3 regions of the Kitasatospora sp. NPDC056731 genome follow, and region 2 is predicted to be linked to each of the others. Evidence: riboswitches for the same ligand, from Rfam matches in the RefSeq annotation. Region 2 holds a riboswitch; each other region holds the start of a gene.
What was found. A riboswitch is a leader RNA that binds a small molecule or an ion and turns the genes downstream of it on or off. The one in region 2 is predicted to bind cobalamin.

Region 1: linked by a shared signal. The riboswitch ahead of AB0R04_RS19610 (HoxN/HupN/NixA family nickel/cobalt transporter) and the one ahead of metE (5-methyltetrahydropteroyltriglutamate--homocysteine S-methyltransferase) in region 2 are both predicted to bind cobalamin.
Region 3: linked by a shared signal. The riboswitch ahead of AB0R04_RS07540 (cobalamin biosynthesis protein) and the one ahead of metE (5-methyltetrahydropteroyltriglutamate--homocysteine S-methyltransferase) in region 2 are both predicted to bind cobalamin.

What each region holds. Positions count from the first base shown of each region.
Region 1 is NZ_JBFBNR010000017.1:59,018-63,987, forward strand. It holds gene AB0R04_RS19590 (GTP-binding protein) at 1-864, opposite strand, end outside; gene rpsN (30S ribosomal protein S14) at 861-1,166, opposite strand; gene rpmB (50S ribosomal protein L28) at 1,166-1,402, opposite strand; gene rpmG (50S ribosomal protein L33) at 1,552-1,716, shown strand; gene AB0R04_RS19610 (HoxN/HupN/NixA family nickel/cobalt transporter) at 1,866-2,978, opposite strand; cobalamin riboswitch at 3,008-3,222, opposite strand; gene AB0R04_RS19615 (metalloregulator ArsR/SmtB family transcription factor) at 3,304-3,687, shown strand; gene AB0R04_RS19620 (DNA-formamidopyrimidine glycosylase family protein) at 3,707-4,516, opposite strand; gene AB0R04_RS19625 (AAA family ATPase) at 4,597-4,970, opposite strand, start outside.
Region 2 is NZ_JBFBNR010000028.1:75,505-80,474, forward strand. It holds gene metE (5-methyltetrahydropteroyltriglutamate--homocysteine S-methyltransferase) at 1-2,028, opposite strand, end outside; cobalamin riboswitch at 2,193-2,415, opposite strand; gene AB0R04_RS26330 (ECF transporter S component) at 2,445-3,338, opposite strand; gene AB0R04_RS26335 (ATP-binding cassette domain-containing protein) at 3,335-4,970, opposite strand, start outside.
Region 3 is NZ_JBFBNR010000005.1:205,770-210,739, forward strand. It holds gene AB0R04_RS07535 (cobyric acid synthase) at 1-1,022, opposite strand, end outside; gene AB0R04_RS07540 (cobalamin biosynthesis protein) at 1,019-1,987, opposite strand; cobalamin riboswitch at 2,095-2,227, opposite strand; gene AB0R04_RS07545 (alpha/beta hydrolase) at 2,535-3,647, shown strand; gene AB0R04_RS07550 (hypothetical protein) at 3,993-4,970, shown strand, end outside.

The DNA of each region.
Region 1 (4,970 bases), on a different contig from region 2:
GTCGGGCCGGTTGGCCAGCCAGAAGCGGCCGCGGCTGCGCTGGGCGGCGGGCACGAGCAGTTCCAGCGCCCGGTGCAGCCGCTCGGGGTGCAACGGGCGGCGGCGCTCCCAGACCAGCGTGGTGACGCCGGCCTCGTCGCTCTCCTGCGGGAGCAGCGCGATCGCCGGGTTGACCCGGTCGCGGGCGGCGGCGACGTCGAAGCCGCCGAGGGCGGCCCGGGTGAGCGCGCCGGTGCCGAGCCGGACGACCCGGGCGGTGGGGTGGAGCTGGCGGAGCAGCGCGAGCCCGGGCGCGTGCGCCGTCGCGCGCGGGACGGCGAGGGTGGTGGCGTACTCGACCTGGTGGGCGAGTGCCTCCGCGCGGGTCCGCTGGTCCTGGCGGGCGGTGTGCTCGCCGTGGTCCACCAGGTCGTCGGAGACGGAGAGTTCGCCGATCAGCCGGTCCGGGTCGACGGCCGTGACCACGCCCGCGAGTTCGACGGCGTCCTCCAGATGGCGGCCGCCCGCCTCTCCCCCGGCGATCACCTCGACGGCCGGGTGCGGGTCGCTGCCGCCCCACAGTTCGACGATCGCGAGTCCGTACCGGCCTTCGTCGGCGATCCGCAGCAGTCGCGGCAGCAGGTCCTCGCGCAGGGCGCAGCAGGGGCAGTCGTTCACCAGCGGGACGTCGGCGGCGTCGAACCCGCCTCCCGCGTCGCGCAGTTCGCGGTGGACGACGCCCTGCGAGGCCTCCCGCAGGTCGTGGTGGAGGACCACCGCGTCCACCGCGGCCGCGGCCAACTCCCAGACGGCGGCGCGGCGTTCGGCGGCGTGCAGGCCGGCCACGACCACCACGGGCAGCTTGATCCCGTCCACGCCGCTCACCAGCTGGCCTTGCGGACGCCGGGCAGGTGGCCGGCGTGGGCGTGGACGCGGAGGTTGACCCGGGAGAGGCCGAAGGCGCGCAGGTAGCCGCGGGGGCGGCCGTCGACGGCGTCGCGGTTGCGGATCCGGGTGGCGCTGGCGTCACGGGGCTGGCGGGCGAGTTCGGCCTGGGCGGCGGCGCGTTCGGCGGGGGCGGTGCCGGGGTGGGCGATGATCCGCTTGAGCTCGGCGCGGCGCTCGGCGTACCGGGCCACGACGGCGCGGCGCTGCTCGTTCTTGGCGATCTTGCTCTGCTTGGCCATCAGACCTTCCCCCCTCGGGCGCGGATGCGGGCGACGGCGGCCTCGATGCCGATCGTGTCGATGGTGCGGATGCCCTTGGCGCTGAGGGTGAGCCGGACGTACCGGCCCTCGCCGGGCAGCCAGTAGCGCTTGTGCTGGATGTTGGGGTCGAAGCGGCGGCGGGTGCGGCGGTGCGAGTGCGAGATCGCGTTGCCGAATCCGGGCCTGCGGCCGGTGAGTTGGCAGTGGGCGGACATGGGTGCTCCCTGGCGTCCGGGAATGGGCGGGACGGAGCTCACGCTACACCAGATGAAAATGACTTCCATTTCGGTGTACGGTTTCGCCCCGGCCCCGAACACCCCGCCAACCCGCCAACCCGCCAACCCGCCAACCCGGGAGGACACCCATGGCCCGCAATGAACTGCGCCCCGTCATCAAGCTCCGCTCCACCGCCGGCACCGGCTACACGTACGTGACCCGCAAGAACCGCCGCAACGACCCGGACCGGATGGTCCTGCGCAAGTACGACCCGGTCGCGCGCCGGCACGTCGACTTCCGCGAAGAGCGCTGAACCCCGCCCGCCCGAGCTGAACCCCGCACCGACGAGACGCCGACCGGCAGCGACCCGTACCGCCCCCCAGCGGCGAAACGGCGCCTCCCCCGGGATCCCGGGGGAGGCGCCGTCGCTGCTCGGTGCCGTCGCCGCTCGCAGCCGTGTCGCTACTCGGCGGCCACCCAGCGCTTCTCCACCCGGGCCAGCTTCCAGTAGGCGATCGCCGCGGCCCAGACCACCACGAACAGCCCGGCGATCGCGTAGCCGACGTTGTCCAGCGAGATGCCCGCGATCCAGCCGGTGACCGGGTCGGTCAGATCGAGCTTCTCGTGCAGCACGCCGACCAGCTCGATGGTGCCGATGACGAAGGCCACCGCGATCGACAGCCCGGTGATCGTCAGGTTGTAGTACACCTTCCGGACCGGGTTGGCGAAGGCCCACTGGTACGCGAAGTTCATGAACGTCCCGTCCAGGGTGTCGAACAGGCTCATCCCGGCCGCGAACAGCAGCGGCAGGCAGACGATCGCGTACCAGGGCAGCCCGGCCGCCGCGCCCGACCCGGCCATCACCATCAGGGTGACCTCGGTCGCGGTGTCGAAGCCCAGCCCCAGCACCATGCCCACCGGGAACATCTGCCCGGGCCGGGTGATCGAGCGGGTCGCCCGGTTCAGCACCCGGGCCATGAAGCCCCGCGAGTTGAGGTGCTCCTCCAACTGCGCCTCGTCGTACGACCCCGCCCGCATCGCCCGGAACACCTTGAGGATGCCGAGCAGCGCGGCCAGGTTGAGCGCGCCGATCAGGTAGAGGAACGCGCCGGAGGCCGTCGTGCCGACCATCCCGAGCCACTTGTGGGTGGTCGAGTCGTCGTCCATCAGCGTGCTGGCCAGCTGCGCGCCGCCCGCCACCAGGGCGGCCATCAGCACCACCATCGAGGAGTGCCCGAGGGCGAACCAGAAGCCGACCGAGACCGGCCGCTTGCCGTCCGCCATCAGCTTGCGGGTGGTGTTGTCGATCACCGCGATGTGGTCGGCGTCGAAGGCGTGCCGCATGCCGAGGGTGTACGCGGTGATCCCCAGGCCCACGCCGAAGACCTGGGTGCCGACCGCGTAGTTGTGGGGCGCGACCAGGAAGATGAGCGTCCCGAACGCCACCACGTGCATGGCCAGGATCACCCCCATCAGCCCGGCCGTGCGAACGGTGTCCTCGCGCTTCCAGCGGAACGTGGGCAGCACGGACGGTGTCGCCGGCGCCTCGGCGGCGGCGGTTTCGGGCAGGGTCATTCGGGTCACGCTCCAGCACCTCGTGGAAACACTTCGTGAGATGCCGTGGCCGGTCTCCTGGCTTACGGGGGTCCCGTACCCGCCTTCCCAGGTGCGCGAGGCTCCCAGTGGCGTCGTGGGTACGGACGTCTCTCCATCGTCGACGATCACGATGGCCCGATCACAGTGGCGAGGGCCGCTCCGGACTGGGACCCCTGAGGATCCGTCACCGGTCTTCCCGAGCACCACGGCGGGGAACACCGTAGGGGCCAGGACCCACCCTTGCAAGGCTGCGCACCTGCGCAGGTGTCCAGGATCACAGGCCCCCTCCTGCAACAATGTGCGCATGCATCTCGTACCGGCCGACCGCGCGGGCCACCGCACCATCGACGGACACCGGGTCTGCGAGGCCATCGCCGCGATCGGCGACCCCGCCCACGTCCGCACCTGGGCCGAGCGGTTCTCCCTGCTCGCCGACCCCGGGCGGCTCGCCCTCCTGCTCGCCCTCCACCGGGCCGGCCCGCTCGCCGTCTCCGACCTCGCCGTCGCCACCGGCATGCGCGACCCCGCCGTGTCCCAGGCTCTGCGACTGCTCCGCACCGCGGGCGTGGTCACCGGGGACAAGGACGGGAGGGTCGTGCGCTACCGGCTCGTGGACGAGGCCATGCGCCCCCTCCTCGACGCGTGCGCCGCCGCCGAACACCACGAGCCCACCGCGGCCTTCGGCTGACCAGCCGGACAGGGCCTGGTCAGGCCGCCTGGCAGGCGGGGCACCAGAAGAGGTTGCGCGCGGCGTGCTGCTCCGTCCGGACGTCGGTGCCGCAGACCAGGCAGGGCATCGCGGCCCGCCGGTAGACGTACACCTCGCCGCCGTGGTCGTCGACGCGCGGCGGGCGGCCCATCGCCTCGGGGGTGTGCTCGGGGCGGACGGTGTCGATCCGGCCCGCGCCGACGCCCTCGCGCATCAGGGCGACCAGGTCGGCCCAGATCGCGTCCCACTCGCCCCGGGTGAGGTCGCGACCGGCGCGGTACGGGTCGATCCCGTGGCGGAACAGCACCTCGGCCCGGTAGACGTTGCCCACCCCGGCCAGCACCTTCTGGTCCATCAGCAGCGCGGCGACGGTCGTCCGGCTGGCCGATATCCGGCGCCAGGCGGCCTGCGGGTCGGCGTCGGCGCGCAGCGGGTCGGGGCCCAGCCGGGCGGCGACGGCGGCCTTCTCCGCGCCGGTGACCAGCGCGCAGGTGTTGGGGCCGCGCAGATCGGCGTAGCCGTCGTCGTTGGCCAGCCGCAGCCGGACCAGGCCGACCGGCTCGGGCGCGGGCCCGGTGCCGAAGGCGAAGCCGCCGTAGAGGCCGAGGTGGACGTGCACCCAGCCGCCCTCCTCGAAGCCGAGGAACAGGTGCTTGCCGACGGCTTCGGCCGCGGTGAGCAGCTGCCCGTCGATGGCCTTGGCCTCGTCGGCGAACCGGCCCTGCGGGCTGGACACCTCGACCGGGCGGCCGCCGAAGGCCTTCCGGTTCTCGGCGGCGAGGCGGTGGATGATGTGGCCTTCCGGCACGGGCGTCAGCTCCCCCGGGGTGGTTCGACAGGACCCGCACATCATCGCAGTCGGCACCGACAGCGCCGGATCGTCGCAGGTCAGCGGACCGGCATGCCCATCAGCCGGGCCAGGATGACGCGGTCCAGCTCGGCGGCGGTGCCGGCCACGTCCAGGTACGAGTTGTCGATGATCGGCAGCCCGGAGTTGTACCAGCCGGCCATCCGGCCGTGGATCCGCGCCACCTCCTCGTCACCGAGCCGCCGGGTGCCGCCGCGCCGGGCGTTGCGGTGCAGCACGGAGTCCAGGCTGGGCAGTAGCACGACCGGGATCATGCCGGGGCCGATGTGCCGCTTCCAGCCGCCGAGGCCGATGGCCGGGCGGTCCGGGAAGACGGCGTCGTCGATGATGCAGGAGATGCCGTTGGCGAGGTAGTTGCGGCAGGCGAAGCCGCAGGTGCGGCGGGCCAGCCGGT
Region 2 (4,970 bases):
GACGTCCGCGTCGAGCTCGTCGATCGCCGTCATGATCGCGCCGAACTCGGCGTAGCACATGTGGGTGTGGACCTGGGTATCGGCGCGGACGCCCGAGGTAGCCAGGCGGAAGGACTCGGTGGCCCACGCCAGGTACGCCGGGCGGTCGGCGGCGCGCAGCGGCAGGGTCTCGCGCAGGGCCGGCTCGTCGACCTGGACTACGGCGGCGCCCGCGGCCTCCAGGTCGGTGACCTCGTCGCGCAGGGCGAGGGCGACCTGGCGGGCGGTGTCGCCGAGCGGCTGGTCGTCGCGGACGAAGGACCAGGCGAGCATCGTGACGGGGCCGGTGAGCATGCCCTTGACCGGGCGGTCGGTCAGGCCCTGCGCGTAGCGGAACCAGTCGACGGTCATCGGGTGCGGGCGGGAGATGTCCCCGGCCAGGACCGGCGGGCGCACGTACCGGGTGCCGTAGGACTGGACCCAGCCGTGCCGGGTGGCGAGGTAGCCGGTGAGCTGTTCGGCGAAGTACTGGACCATGTCGTTGCGCTCGGGCTCGCCGTGCACCAGGACGTCCAGTCCGGCCTTCTCCTGGAAGGCGATGACCTCCCGGACCTCGGTCTCCATCCGCTCCCGGTAGGCCGCCGCGTCGATCCGGCCCGCCGTGAGGTCGGCCCGCGCGACCCGCAGTTCGGAGGTCTGCGGGAACGAGCCGATGGTGGTGGTCGGCAGCAGCGGCAGGCCGAGCCGGGCACGCTGGGCCTCGGCCCGCTGCGGATAGGCCTGGGCGCGGCGCGCATCCGCGTCGGTGACGGCGGCGGTGCGGGCGCGCACCGCCGGGTCGTGGGTGATGGGCGAGTTGGCGCGCGAGGCGAGGTCGGCGCGGTTGGCGGCCAGGTCGGCGGCGATCGCCCCCGTGCCCTCGCGCAGGCCCCGGGCCAGCAGCGCCACCTCCCTGGCCTTCTGCTGGGCGAAGGCGAGCCAGCGCAGGATCTGCGGGTCGACGTCGCGTTCGGCGGCGGCGTCCAGCGGCACGTGCAGGAGGGAGCAGGACGGGGCGACGTCGACCCGCTCGGCCAGGCCCAGCAGGGTCGCCAGGGTGGCCAGCGACTTCTCCAGATCGTTGATCCAGATGTTGCGGCCGTCGACCACCCCGGCGACCAGCCGCTTGCCGGGCAGCCCGCCGACGGCGGCCAGGTCGTCCAGGTTCGCCGCGGCGGGCCCCGTGAAGTCCAGCGCCAGGCCCTCGACCGGGGCCTTGGCCAGCACCGGCAGGGCCTCGCCCAGACGGTCGAAGTAGCTCGCGACCAGCAGCTTCGGACGGTCCGCCAGGCCGCCCAGCTCACGGTAGGCGCGGGCGGCGGCGTTCAGCTCGGCCGGGGTGCGGTCCTGCACCAGCGCGGGCTCGTCCAGCTGCACCCACTCGGCGCCGACCGCCTTCAGGTCCGCCAGCAGCTGCGCGTAGACGGGCAGCAGCCGGTCCAGCAGGGTGATCGGCTGGAAGTCCTCGGCGACACCGGGGGCGGGCTTGGCGAGCAGCAGGTAGGTGAGGGGACCGACGAGCACGGGGCGTGCGGTGTGGCCGAGCACCAGCGCCTCCCGGAACTCCCCGACGGCCTTGGCCGGGTTCGCGGTGAAGACGGTGTCCGGGCCGAGTTCGGGCACCAGGTAGTGGTAGTTGGTGTCGAACCACTTGGTCATCTCCAGCGGCGCGACCTCCTGGGTGCCGCGCGCCATGGCGAAGTAGCCGTCCAGCGCGTCGATTTCGACCGCATCCCGGTGCCGGGGCGGGATCGCGCCGACGGCGACCGTGGTGTCCAGTACGTGGTCGTAGAGCGAGAAGTCGCCGGTGGGCACTTCCAGGACACCGGCCCCGGCGAGCTGCGCCCAGTTCTTCCGACGCAGGCCGACCGCCGTCTCCTGCAGGGCGTCGGCGGTGACCGTGCCCTTCCAGTAGCCCTCGACGGCCTTCTTCAGCTCCCGGCCCTGGCCCTGCCGGGGGTAGCCGTGCACGGTGGCCCTGGTTGCCGCGGCTGCGGACTTCGTGGTCAAGGGACTCTCCTTCGCGAGTCTGGCTCCTCAAGTGCCCGGGGACGGGACGAGAGCGCGAAGGGATGACGAACCGGACGGCGGCTCGCGACGATGCGCGTGCCGGACCCGCCTGGTATGGTCGCCGACCCGCCCACGAGGTCACCGGGATATCCGCACGCGGAACGGTCCGCGGGCGGGCAACGGGCAGGTCTTCGGACTCGTGGGCGCACCGGGCCTGTTGGCGTCCGGTACCTACTGGCCATCGCTTCCCAGACCCGTCCCGGGTCCAGTGCGTATGACGGCGGTCGTTCCCACTCACCGCTGCGGGGCAGTCCCGGATTCCCACCGGGTTCCCTCTTGCGACGTCCTGCCTGGCGGGCAGGACGAACCAGCTGCGCCGCCAGCTTAGGGGCAAACCGCCGGGGCCGACGCGGAATTCACGGAAGCCGTCCGCATGGTGAGACTCCCTCGCCGCTCGGGGAGCCGCTCGCGGAGCCGACGGCGGTGCCGTTCGCGGTGCCGTTCGCGATGACTCGTCGACCGTCCGGGGCTTCGAAGCGCACCATGGGCTCGAAGTTGGCGCGGCGGGCCGCGCGGCGGAAGACGGTGAGGACGGCCGGGCCGACGACGAGCACGGCGGTGAAGGTGGTGACGGCCCGGCCGGTGTCCCAGCCGAGCGAGGTGGCGAGGTCGAAGAGCAGGTAGCGGTGCCACTGCTCGGTGAAGGGCAGCCCCGGCAGGTAGGCGATGGAACTGTTCGGGTCGGTGGAGAACGGCCAGAAGGAGAGGTTGAGGAGGAAGCCGAAGAGGTACCCGGAGAACGCCCCGTACGCGGCCAGCATCGCCACCTCCCAGCGCCGCCGTCGGGTTCTCGGCAGGAGCCCGGCGAGCATGCCGACGAACGCGCAGCCGAACATCTGGTACGGCATCCAGGGGCCGACGCCGCCGGTGAGCAGCGCGGAGGCGAACAGCGAGGTGCAGCCGAGGGCGAAGCCGAAGCCCGGGCCGAAGACCCGGCCGGCCAGGACGAGGAGGAAGAAGACCGTCTCCACTCCGGCGGTGCCGGCGCCGAGCGGGCGCAGCCCGGCGTTGACGGCGGACAGGACACCGAGCATGGCGAGGGCCTTGGCGTCGATGCCGCCGGCCGCGATCTCCGCGATGACGACGGCGAGCACCAGGACCAGCAGGGCGCCGAAGATCAGCGGCGGGGCGTAGGAGGAGCCGAACTTTCCGGGGGCGACGACGAACGGCCAGGTGAAGGCGACCAGGCCGATGAAGGCGGCCAGGGCCGCGACGACGCGGGCCCGGCCGGGGATCCGGACGGCGCTCACCGGGCGGCCTCGGCGGGCTCCAGGGCCTCGGCCACCTGCCGGGTGGTCAGGTAGGGCAGCGGGGCGAGGACCTTGGCGGTCTGGGGGGCGAAGGTGGGCGAGGCGACGATGACCTCGGCGGTGGGGCCGTCGGCGACGATCTCGCCCTCGGCCATCACCACCACCCGGTCGGCGGCGGCGGCGACGAACTCGACGTCGTGGGTGGAGACGACGACCGTACGGCCTTCGGCGGCGAGGGCGTCCACGATGCCGGTGAGCGCCTCCTTCCCGTGGTAGTCGAGCCCTCGGGTGGGTTCGTCCAGCAGCACCACCCTTGGCGCGGCGGCCAGTTGGATCGCCAGGACCAGGGCCAGCTTCTGGCCCTCGGAGAGGTCCCGGGGGTGGGTGCCGTCGGGGATCCCGGGGGCGAGCCGGTCGAGGATCTGGCGCGCTGTCGGGCCTGCTGTAGTCGGGCTTGCTGCGGTCTGGCCGGCTGCGGTCGGGCCGGCGGCGCTGCGGGCCTCCAGGTCGCTCTGGGCGAGTTCCTGGGCGACCGTCTCCAGGTACAGCAGGTCGGTCGGGGTCTGCGGGACGAGCCCGACGAGCTGCCGGGCCCTGGTCGCGGAGAGCCGCTTGGGGTCCGCGGCCGGCCCTCCGTCGGCGCCGAAGACCTGCACGCTGCCGCCCTGTCGCGGGCCTGAGCCCTGGAGGGCCCACAGGAGCGAGGACTTGCCCGAGCCGTTGCGCCCCATCAGCGCCGTGACCTCGCCGGCCCGCAGCTCCAGCCCGACCTCCCGGACGGCGGCGACCGGCCCGTACCGGACGACCACCCCCCGGGCGTCCAGCACCCGCTCCCCCGCCACCGCTGCCCGGCGCGGCGGAGGAACGGGCACATCGGTGAGCCGCTCCCGCAGCGGGGCGGCGGCGCGCCGGGCGTCCCGGACGGAGAGCGGCAGCGGCCGCCACCCGGCCAGCCGCCCGAGGTCGACGACGGGCGGCGCGATCGCGGTGTGCCGGAAGACCTCGGCGGGCGGCCCGTGCACGACCGTGCCGTCACCGGGCAGGTAGGCGACGCGGTCGGCGTACTGGACGACCCGCTCCAGGCGGTGTTCGGCGAGCAGGACGGTGACGCCGAGGTCGTGGACCAGGCGGGTGACGGCCGCGAGCACCTCCTCGGCGGCGGTCGGGTCGAGCGCCGAGGTCGGTTCGTCCAGGACCAGGACGCGCGGGTGCGCGGTGAGCACCGAGCCGATGGCGACGCGCTGCTGCTGGCCGCCGGAGAGCTCGTGCAGGGCGCGGTGGCGCAGGTCGGCGAGGCCGAGCAGGTCGAGGGTCTCCTCGACGCGCTTGCGCATCACCTCCGGCGGGACGGCCAACTGCTCCATGACGTAGGCCAGTTCCTCCTCCACCGTGTCGGTGGTGAAGCCGGCCAGCGGGTCCTGCCCCACCACGCCCACCACGTCCGCGAGTTCGCGCGGCGGGTGGTGCGCGGTGTCCCGGCCGTCCACGGTGACCCTGCCTCGCAGGGTGCCGCCGGTGAAGTGCGGCACGAGGCCGTTGACGGCGCCGAGCAGGGTCGACTTGCCGACGCCGGTGCGGCCGACCACCAGGCAGAGCTCGCCCTCCGGGATGTGCAGGTCGACGTCGCGCAGG
Region 3 (4,970 bases), on a different contig from region 2:
TAGCCGCCGCACACCCCGAGGACCGGCAGCCCGGCCGCCGTCCGCGCCTTCAGCGCCGGCTCCAGGCCGCGTTCGCGCAGCCAGGCCAGGTCGGCCACGGTGGCCCGGGTGCCGGGCAGCACCACCAGGTCGGCGTCGGCCAGTTCCTCCGGCCGGGTCACCCAGCGCACCAGCACGCCGGGCTCCTGCGCCAGCGCGTCCAGGTCGGTGAAGTTCGACAGCCGGGGGAAGCGCACCACGGCCACCCGCAGCACGTCCGCCCCGAGCGGGCCGCGGCCGTCGACCCGGTCCACCACCGTGGACAGGTCCAGCGAGTCCTCGGCGTCCAGCCACAGGCCCGGCAGCATCGGCAGGGTGCCGAGCACCGGACGGCCGGTCAGCCCGTGCAGCATCTCCAGGCCGGGCGCCAGCAGCCGCGCGTCGCCGCGGAACTTGTTGACGAACCAGCCCGCCACGTGCCGCTGGTCCTGCGCCGACAGCAGCGCCAGCGTCCCGTACATCGCCGCGAAGACGCCGCCGCGGTCGATGTCCCCGACCACCACCACCGGCAGCCCGGCGGCCGTCGCCAGGCCCATGTTGGCGATGTCCCGGTCCCGCAGGTTGATCTCGGCGGGCGAACCGGCGCCCTCGCAGACCACCACCTCGTAGCGGCGGCGCAGATCCGCCAGGCACTCCAGCGACCGTTCCAGCAGGACGGGCTTGCGCTCGCGGTAGTCCAGCGCGCCCACCTCGGCGACCGGCCGGCCCAGCAGCACCACCTGGCTGCGGCCGTCCGCGCCCGGCTTCAGCAGCACCGGGTTCATCGCCGCCTCCGGCTCCACCCGGGCCGCCTGCGCCTGCATCGCCTGCGCCCGGCCGATCTCGGCGCCGTCGGCGGTGACGAAGGAGTTCAGCGACATGTTCTGCGCCTTGAACGGCGCGACCCGCACCCCCTGCCGGGCCAGCCAGCGGCAGATGCCCGCGGTCACCACGCTCTTGCCCGCGTCCGAGGTCGTCCCGGCGACCAGCAGTGCGTTGCTCATGCCCTTCCCCTCCACCGTGTCATCAGCAAGCGCAGCGCGACGTGCCCCGCGACCGTCGTACCCAGGGCCAGCGCGCCCACCCGCCGGGAGAGCACGCAGGCCCGCTCGATGTCGTCCACCGTCACCGGGCGCAACTCCGCGCCCAGCACCGGCCGGTGCTCCACCCGCTCCCCGTACTGGAGGGTCCCGCCCAGCCGGACGCCCACCGCGCCCGCGAAGGCCGCCTCCGCCTGGCCCGCGTTCGGGCTCGGGTGCGCCGAACCGTCCCGCCGCCAGACCCGCCAGGCCGTTTTCGGCTGCGGCGCGGCGGCCACCGTGAGCAGCGCCGTCAGCCGGGCGCCCGGCCAGCCCGCCACGTCGTCCAGCCGGGCCGAGGCCCAGCCGAACCGGGCGTACCGCGGCGAGCGGTGGCCGACCATCGCGTCCAGCGTGTTCACCGCGCGGAACGCCAGCAGCCCCGGCGTGCCCGCCAGCGTGCCCCAGACCAGCGCGTTCACCACGGCGTCCGCCGTGTTCTCGGCGACCGACTCGACCACCGCGCGGGCGATCTGCGGCCCGTCCAGCGTGCTCGGATCCCGCCCGCACAGGTGCGGCAGCCGTTCCCGCGCGGCCGTCAGGTCGCCCGTGGCCAGCGACCGGCCGATGGTGCGCGCCTCCCGGGTCAGCGAGGTGCCGCCCAGCACCGTCCAGGTAGCGGCGGCCGCCAGCGCGGCCCGGCCCAGCGGACGCCGGCCCACCGTACGGTCCAGGGCCACCGCGCCGGCCGCGACCGCGCCCACGCACAGCGCCGTGTACCCGGCGCCGGCCACCCGGTCGTCCTGCCACACCCGCCGCTCCAGCCGGGTCGCCGCGCCGCCGAACACGGCCACCGGGTGGCCGCGCCGGGGGTCGGCGAAGCGGGCGTCCGCGGCGAAGCCCGCGGCGGCGCCGAGCGCGAACGCGGCGGCGCGGGTCAGCGGGCGCACGGCGGGTTCGGCGGAAGGCCGCGTGGGGTCCGGCGGGTCGGGGCAGCCTGCATCGCGTGCGTGTCCTCACTCAGGGTCCGCGCCCTGGATCGACGTACCGGGGGCGAGAGTCTCCTGGCTTCCGGGTCGGACGCACCCCCGGGCCTTCCAGCGGCTTCTGACGGTCCGCCGTGGCAATGTTCCGAGCGTGCTCCCCGGTGACAGTGGCGGGACCGCGCCGGACTCGCACCGGCTTCCTCTGCATGCCTCCGTTTGGCCCCAGGATCCCATCACGCGGCCGAACCGGGAGTCAACCGAGGTCACGGAGGGGTTGGTCACACCTCGGAGCCCCGTCGCCGGTGCCGTTCTCGCCCGCCCCGCCCGACGCCCCGCCCGCCCGAGGCCCGCCCCGCCCGACGCCCCGCCGTGACCCGGACGGCCCAGCCCGGTGGCCGCCCGCGCGGCCCCCCGGTGAACTGGTGCCCGAACACCGTCCGAGCAGCGCCCGGACACCGCCCGGACACCGTCCGGTCCAAGACCAGCCAAGACCAGCAGAGCGGGGAGCGATATGCGTTGGGGAACCGCGGCCGTCGTGGCGGCCGCCGTCGTCGGCGCCGGGGCCGCCGTCCTGGTGATCGGCCGTCGGGCCTCCGAACGGCTGGTCCACCCGGCGAGCGCCGTCCGGGAGTCGGGCCCCGTCCTGGTGCGGAGCCTCGCCGCGGGCCGGATCACCTTCAACCGCCGCCCCGAGAGCCTGCGCCCCGGCCGCTGGGCCGTGGAGTGGGACGACCACGGCCACGCCGTCGTCGAGGACGTCCTGCACAGCGACGAGAACGGTGTCACCCGCCGCCTCGTCCGCGCCGACCGGGGCACCCTCACTCCCGGCACCGAGGTCCGCTTCACCCCCCGCGTCCACCTCGGCGACCCCACGGAGGCGCTCGGCCTCCCCTTCACCGACACCGCCGCCGACGGCGAACTCGGCGCCCTCCCCGCCTGGCGCCTCGACGGCAAACGCGGCACCTGGGTGATCCTCGTCCACGGCCCCGGCGCCGACCGGCAGCAGACCCTCCCGGTCCTCCCCGTGCTCGACCGCCTCGCCCTGCCCGCCCTCGCCGTCACCTACCGGGGCGACCAGGGCGCCCCCGCCTCGCCGGACGGGCTCGGCCACTTCGGCGAGACCGAGTGGCGCGACGTCGAGTCGGCGGTCCGGCTCGCCCTCGACAGCGGCGCCGGCCGGGTCATCCTGTACGGCTGGTCCCTCGGCGCCACCATGGCCCTCCAGACGGCCTCCCGCTCCGCCTGGGCCCATGCCATCAGCGGTCTCGTCCTGGACTCGCCGGTCCTCGACCTGCCCGCCACCGCCCGCCGCGGCGCCGCCCGGGCCGGCTACACCGGCGCCGCCGCCGAGCTCGGCGCCCTCGCGGCCGAGGGCCGCACCGGCGTCGACCTCGCCGACTTCAGCCGCATCGCCGAGGGTGCCGACCTGCGCGTCCCCACCCTCCTCCTGCACAGCCCCGACGATCAGGTCGCCCCGTTCCGCGCCGCCGAGCGCCTCGCCGCCGCCCGCCCCGGCGTGGTCAGCCTCCGGCCTTTCCCGGGCGCCGACCACACCACCCTCTGGAACTCCGCCCCCACCCACTACACCGAACTCCTCCGCCGCTGGCTCACCCCCCTTCTCTGAACCCAGCCCCCCCGCACGAGAAGTCACACCGACAGGGCCTCTGTACGAAACCCGGACCTCACCCGTCAGCCACGGAGTGTGACCGGTCGGGCGGGTAGCGCGACCGCCGCCGCAAGGGTTGAGCCGGGATGGCATGCCCCCGCCACCTGTTTCCGGCCAGGCGGTTTGCCTCTGTTGCCCGATTGTTGCCCGATCTTGGGGAGGCGCCGTCGACGGCCGCCCGTCCGTACAGCCAACCGGATGTGACAGAAGGCCGGTACAAGGGGAAGACTGCTCGACGTGACGTCTCGGAATCCGCGCGACCGTGATGCCCCGCTCCCTCCGACGATCGGTACTGGTGCGACGGTGACCCGTCTCCCCGGTACGGCCCACCGGCCCGCCGCCGGCAAGCCGGGCGGGGCCGGGGTACCCCGCCGACGAGGGCCCGCTGCGGCGCCCGGTCGGGGGAGGGTTCCCGTACCGGAGGGCTTCCCCGCGCCGGCCGAGCTGGCGCCGCTGGCCCGCCGGATGCTGGTGGACGCCGTCCGGATCGCCCGCTGGGCGGGAGACCTGGAAGAGGTCGACAAGCGGGGCGAGCTGCTGCCCGACGACGCCCGTGCGGCGGGTCGGGCGCTGGCCATGACGGTCGGCGCCGCCGCCAAGGCGTGGGGGCAGGCACTGCTGGTCGGCCTGGTGGAGGCCAGGGACGGCGGTGCGGTCCCGGGCTGGCGCCTGCACGCCTGGGAGCACGACGACGAGGCGGTGGTCCGCGGCTGGTCGGCGCTGTTCGACGCCTGGACGCTGCTGGCTCCGGTGCCGCCGGCCGCCCTGCGGGGCGTGTTCGCGGTGCTGGCCGGCCAGGCGGTGGACCAGGCACCTCAGCTGCTGTCGTTCCTGCACCTGGTGGCCGGTCCGGTGTCGGACGGCGAACTGCTGGAGCTGCTGCGCCGGGGTCTGGACGAGCGCCGGGTGGGTGGCACGGACGGTTCGGGCCTGTCGCCCGTGCCGCACGCCGCCTCGGCGGTGTCGGCGGTCCGCGGCACGTGCCGGGAGCCGCAGATCGACACCCCGCCGTCGCCGGCGGACGTGGCCGCGGTCCTGGACTGGATGCTGGACGGCCTGGCGGCCGTCGGGGCCGTGGTCCGCAGGGACGAGGCCGCCGAGCTGTCGCCGCTGGGCCACTGGGCGGTGCGGGCGAAGCTGGAGGAGATCTGCACGGTCGCGCAGACCGCGGCCGGGCACATCGAGCAGAGCGCCTTCGAGCTGCTGAACGCCTGCGCGGACTATTCGCCGGGCCCGGCGCGGGCCGAGTTCCGCGCCTGGGTGGCGGCCCGTCCGGCCGAT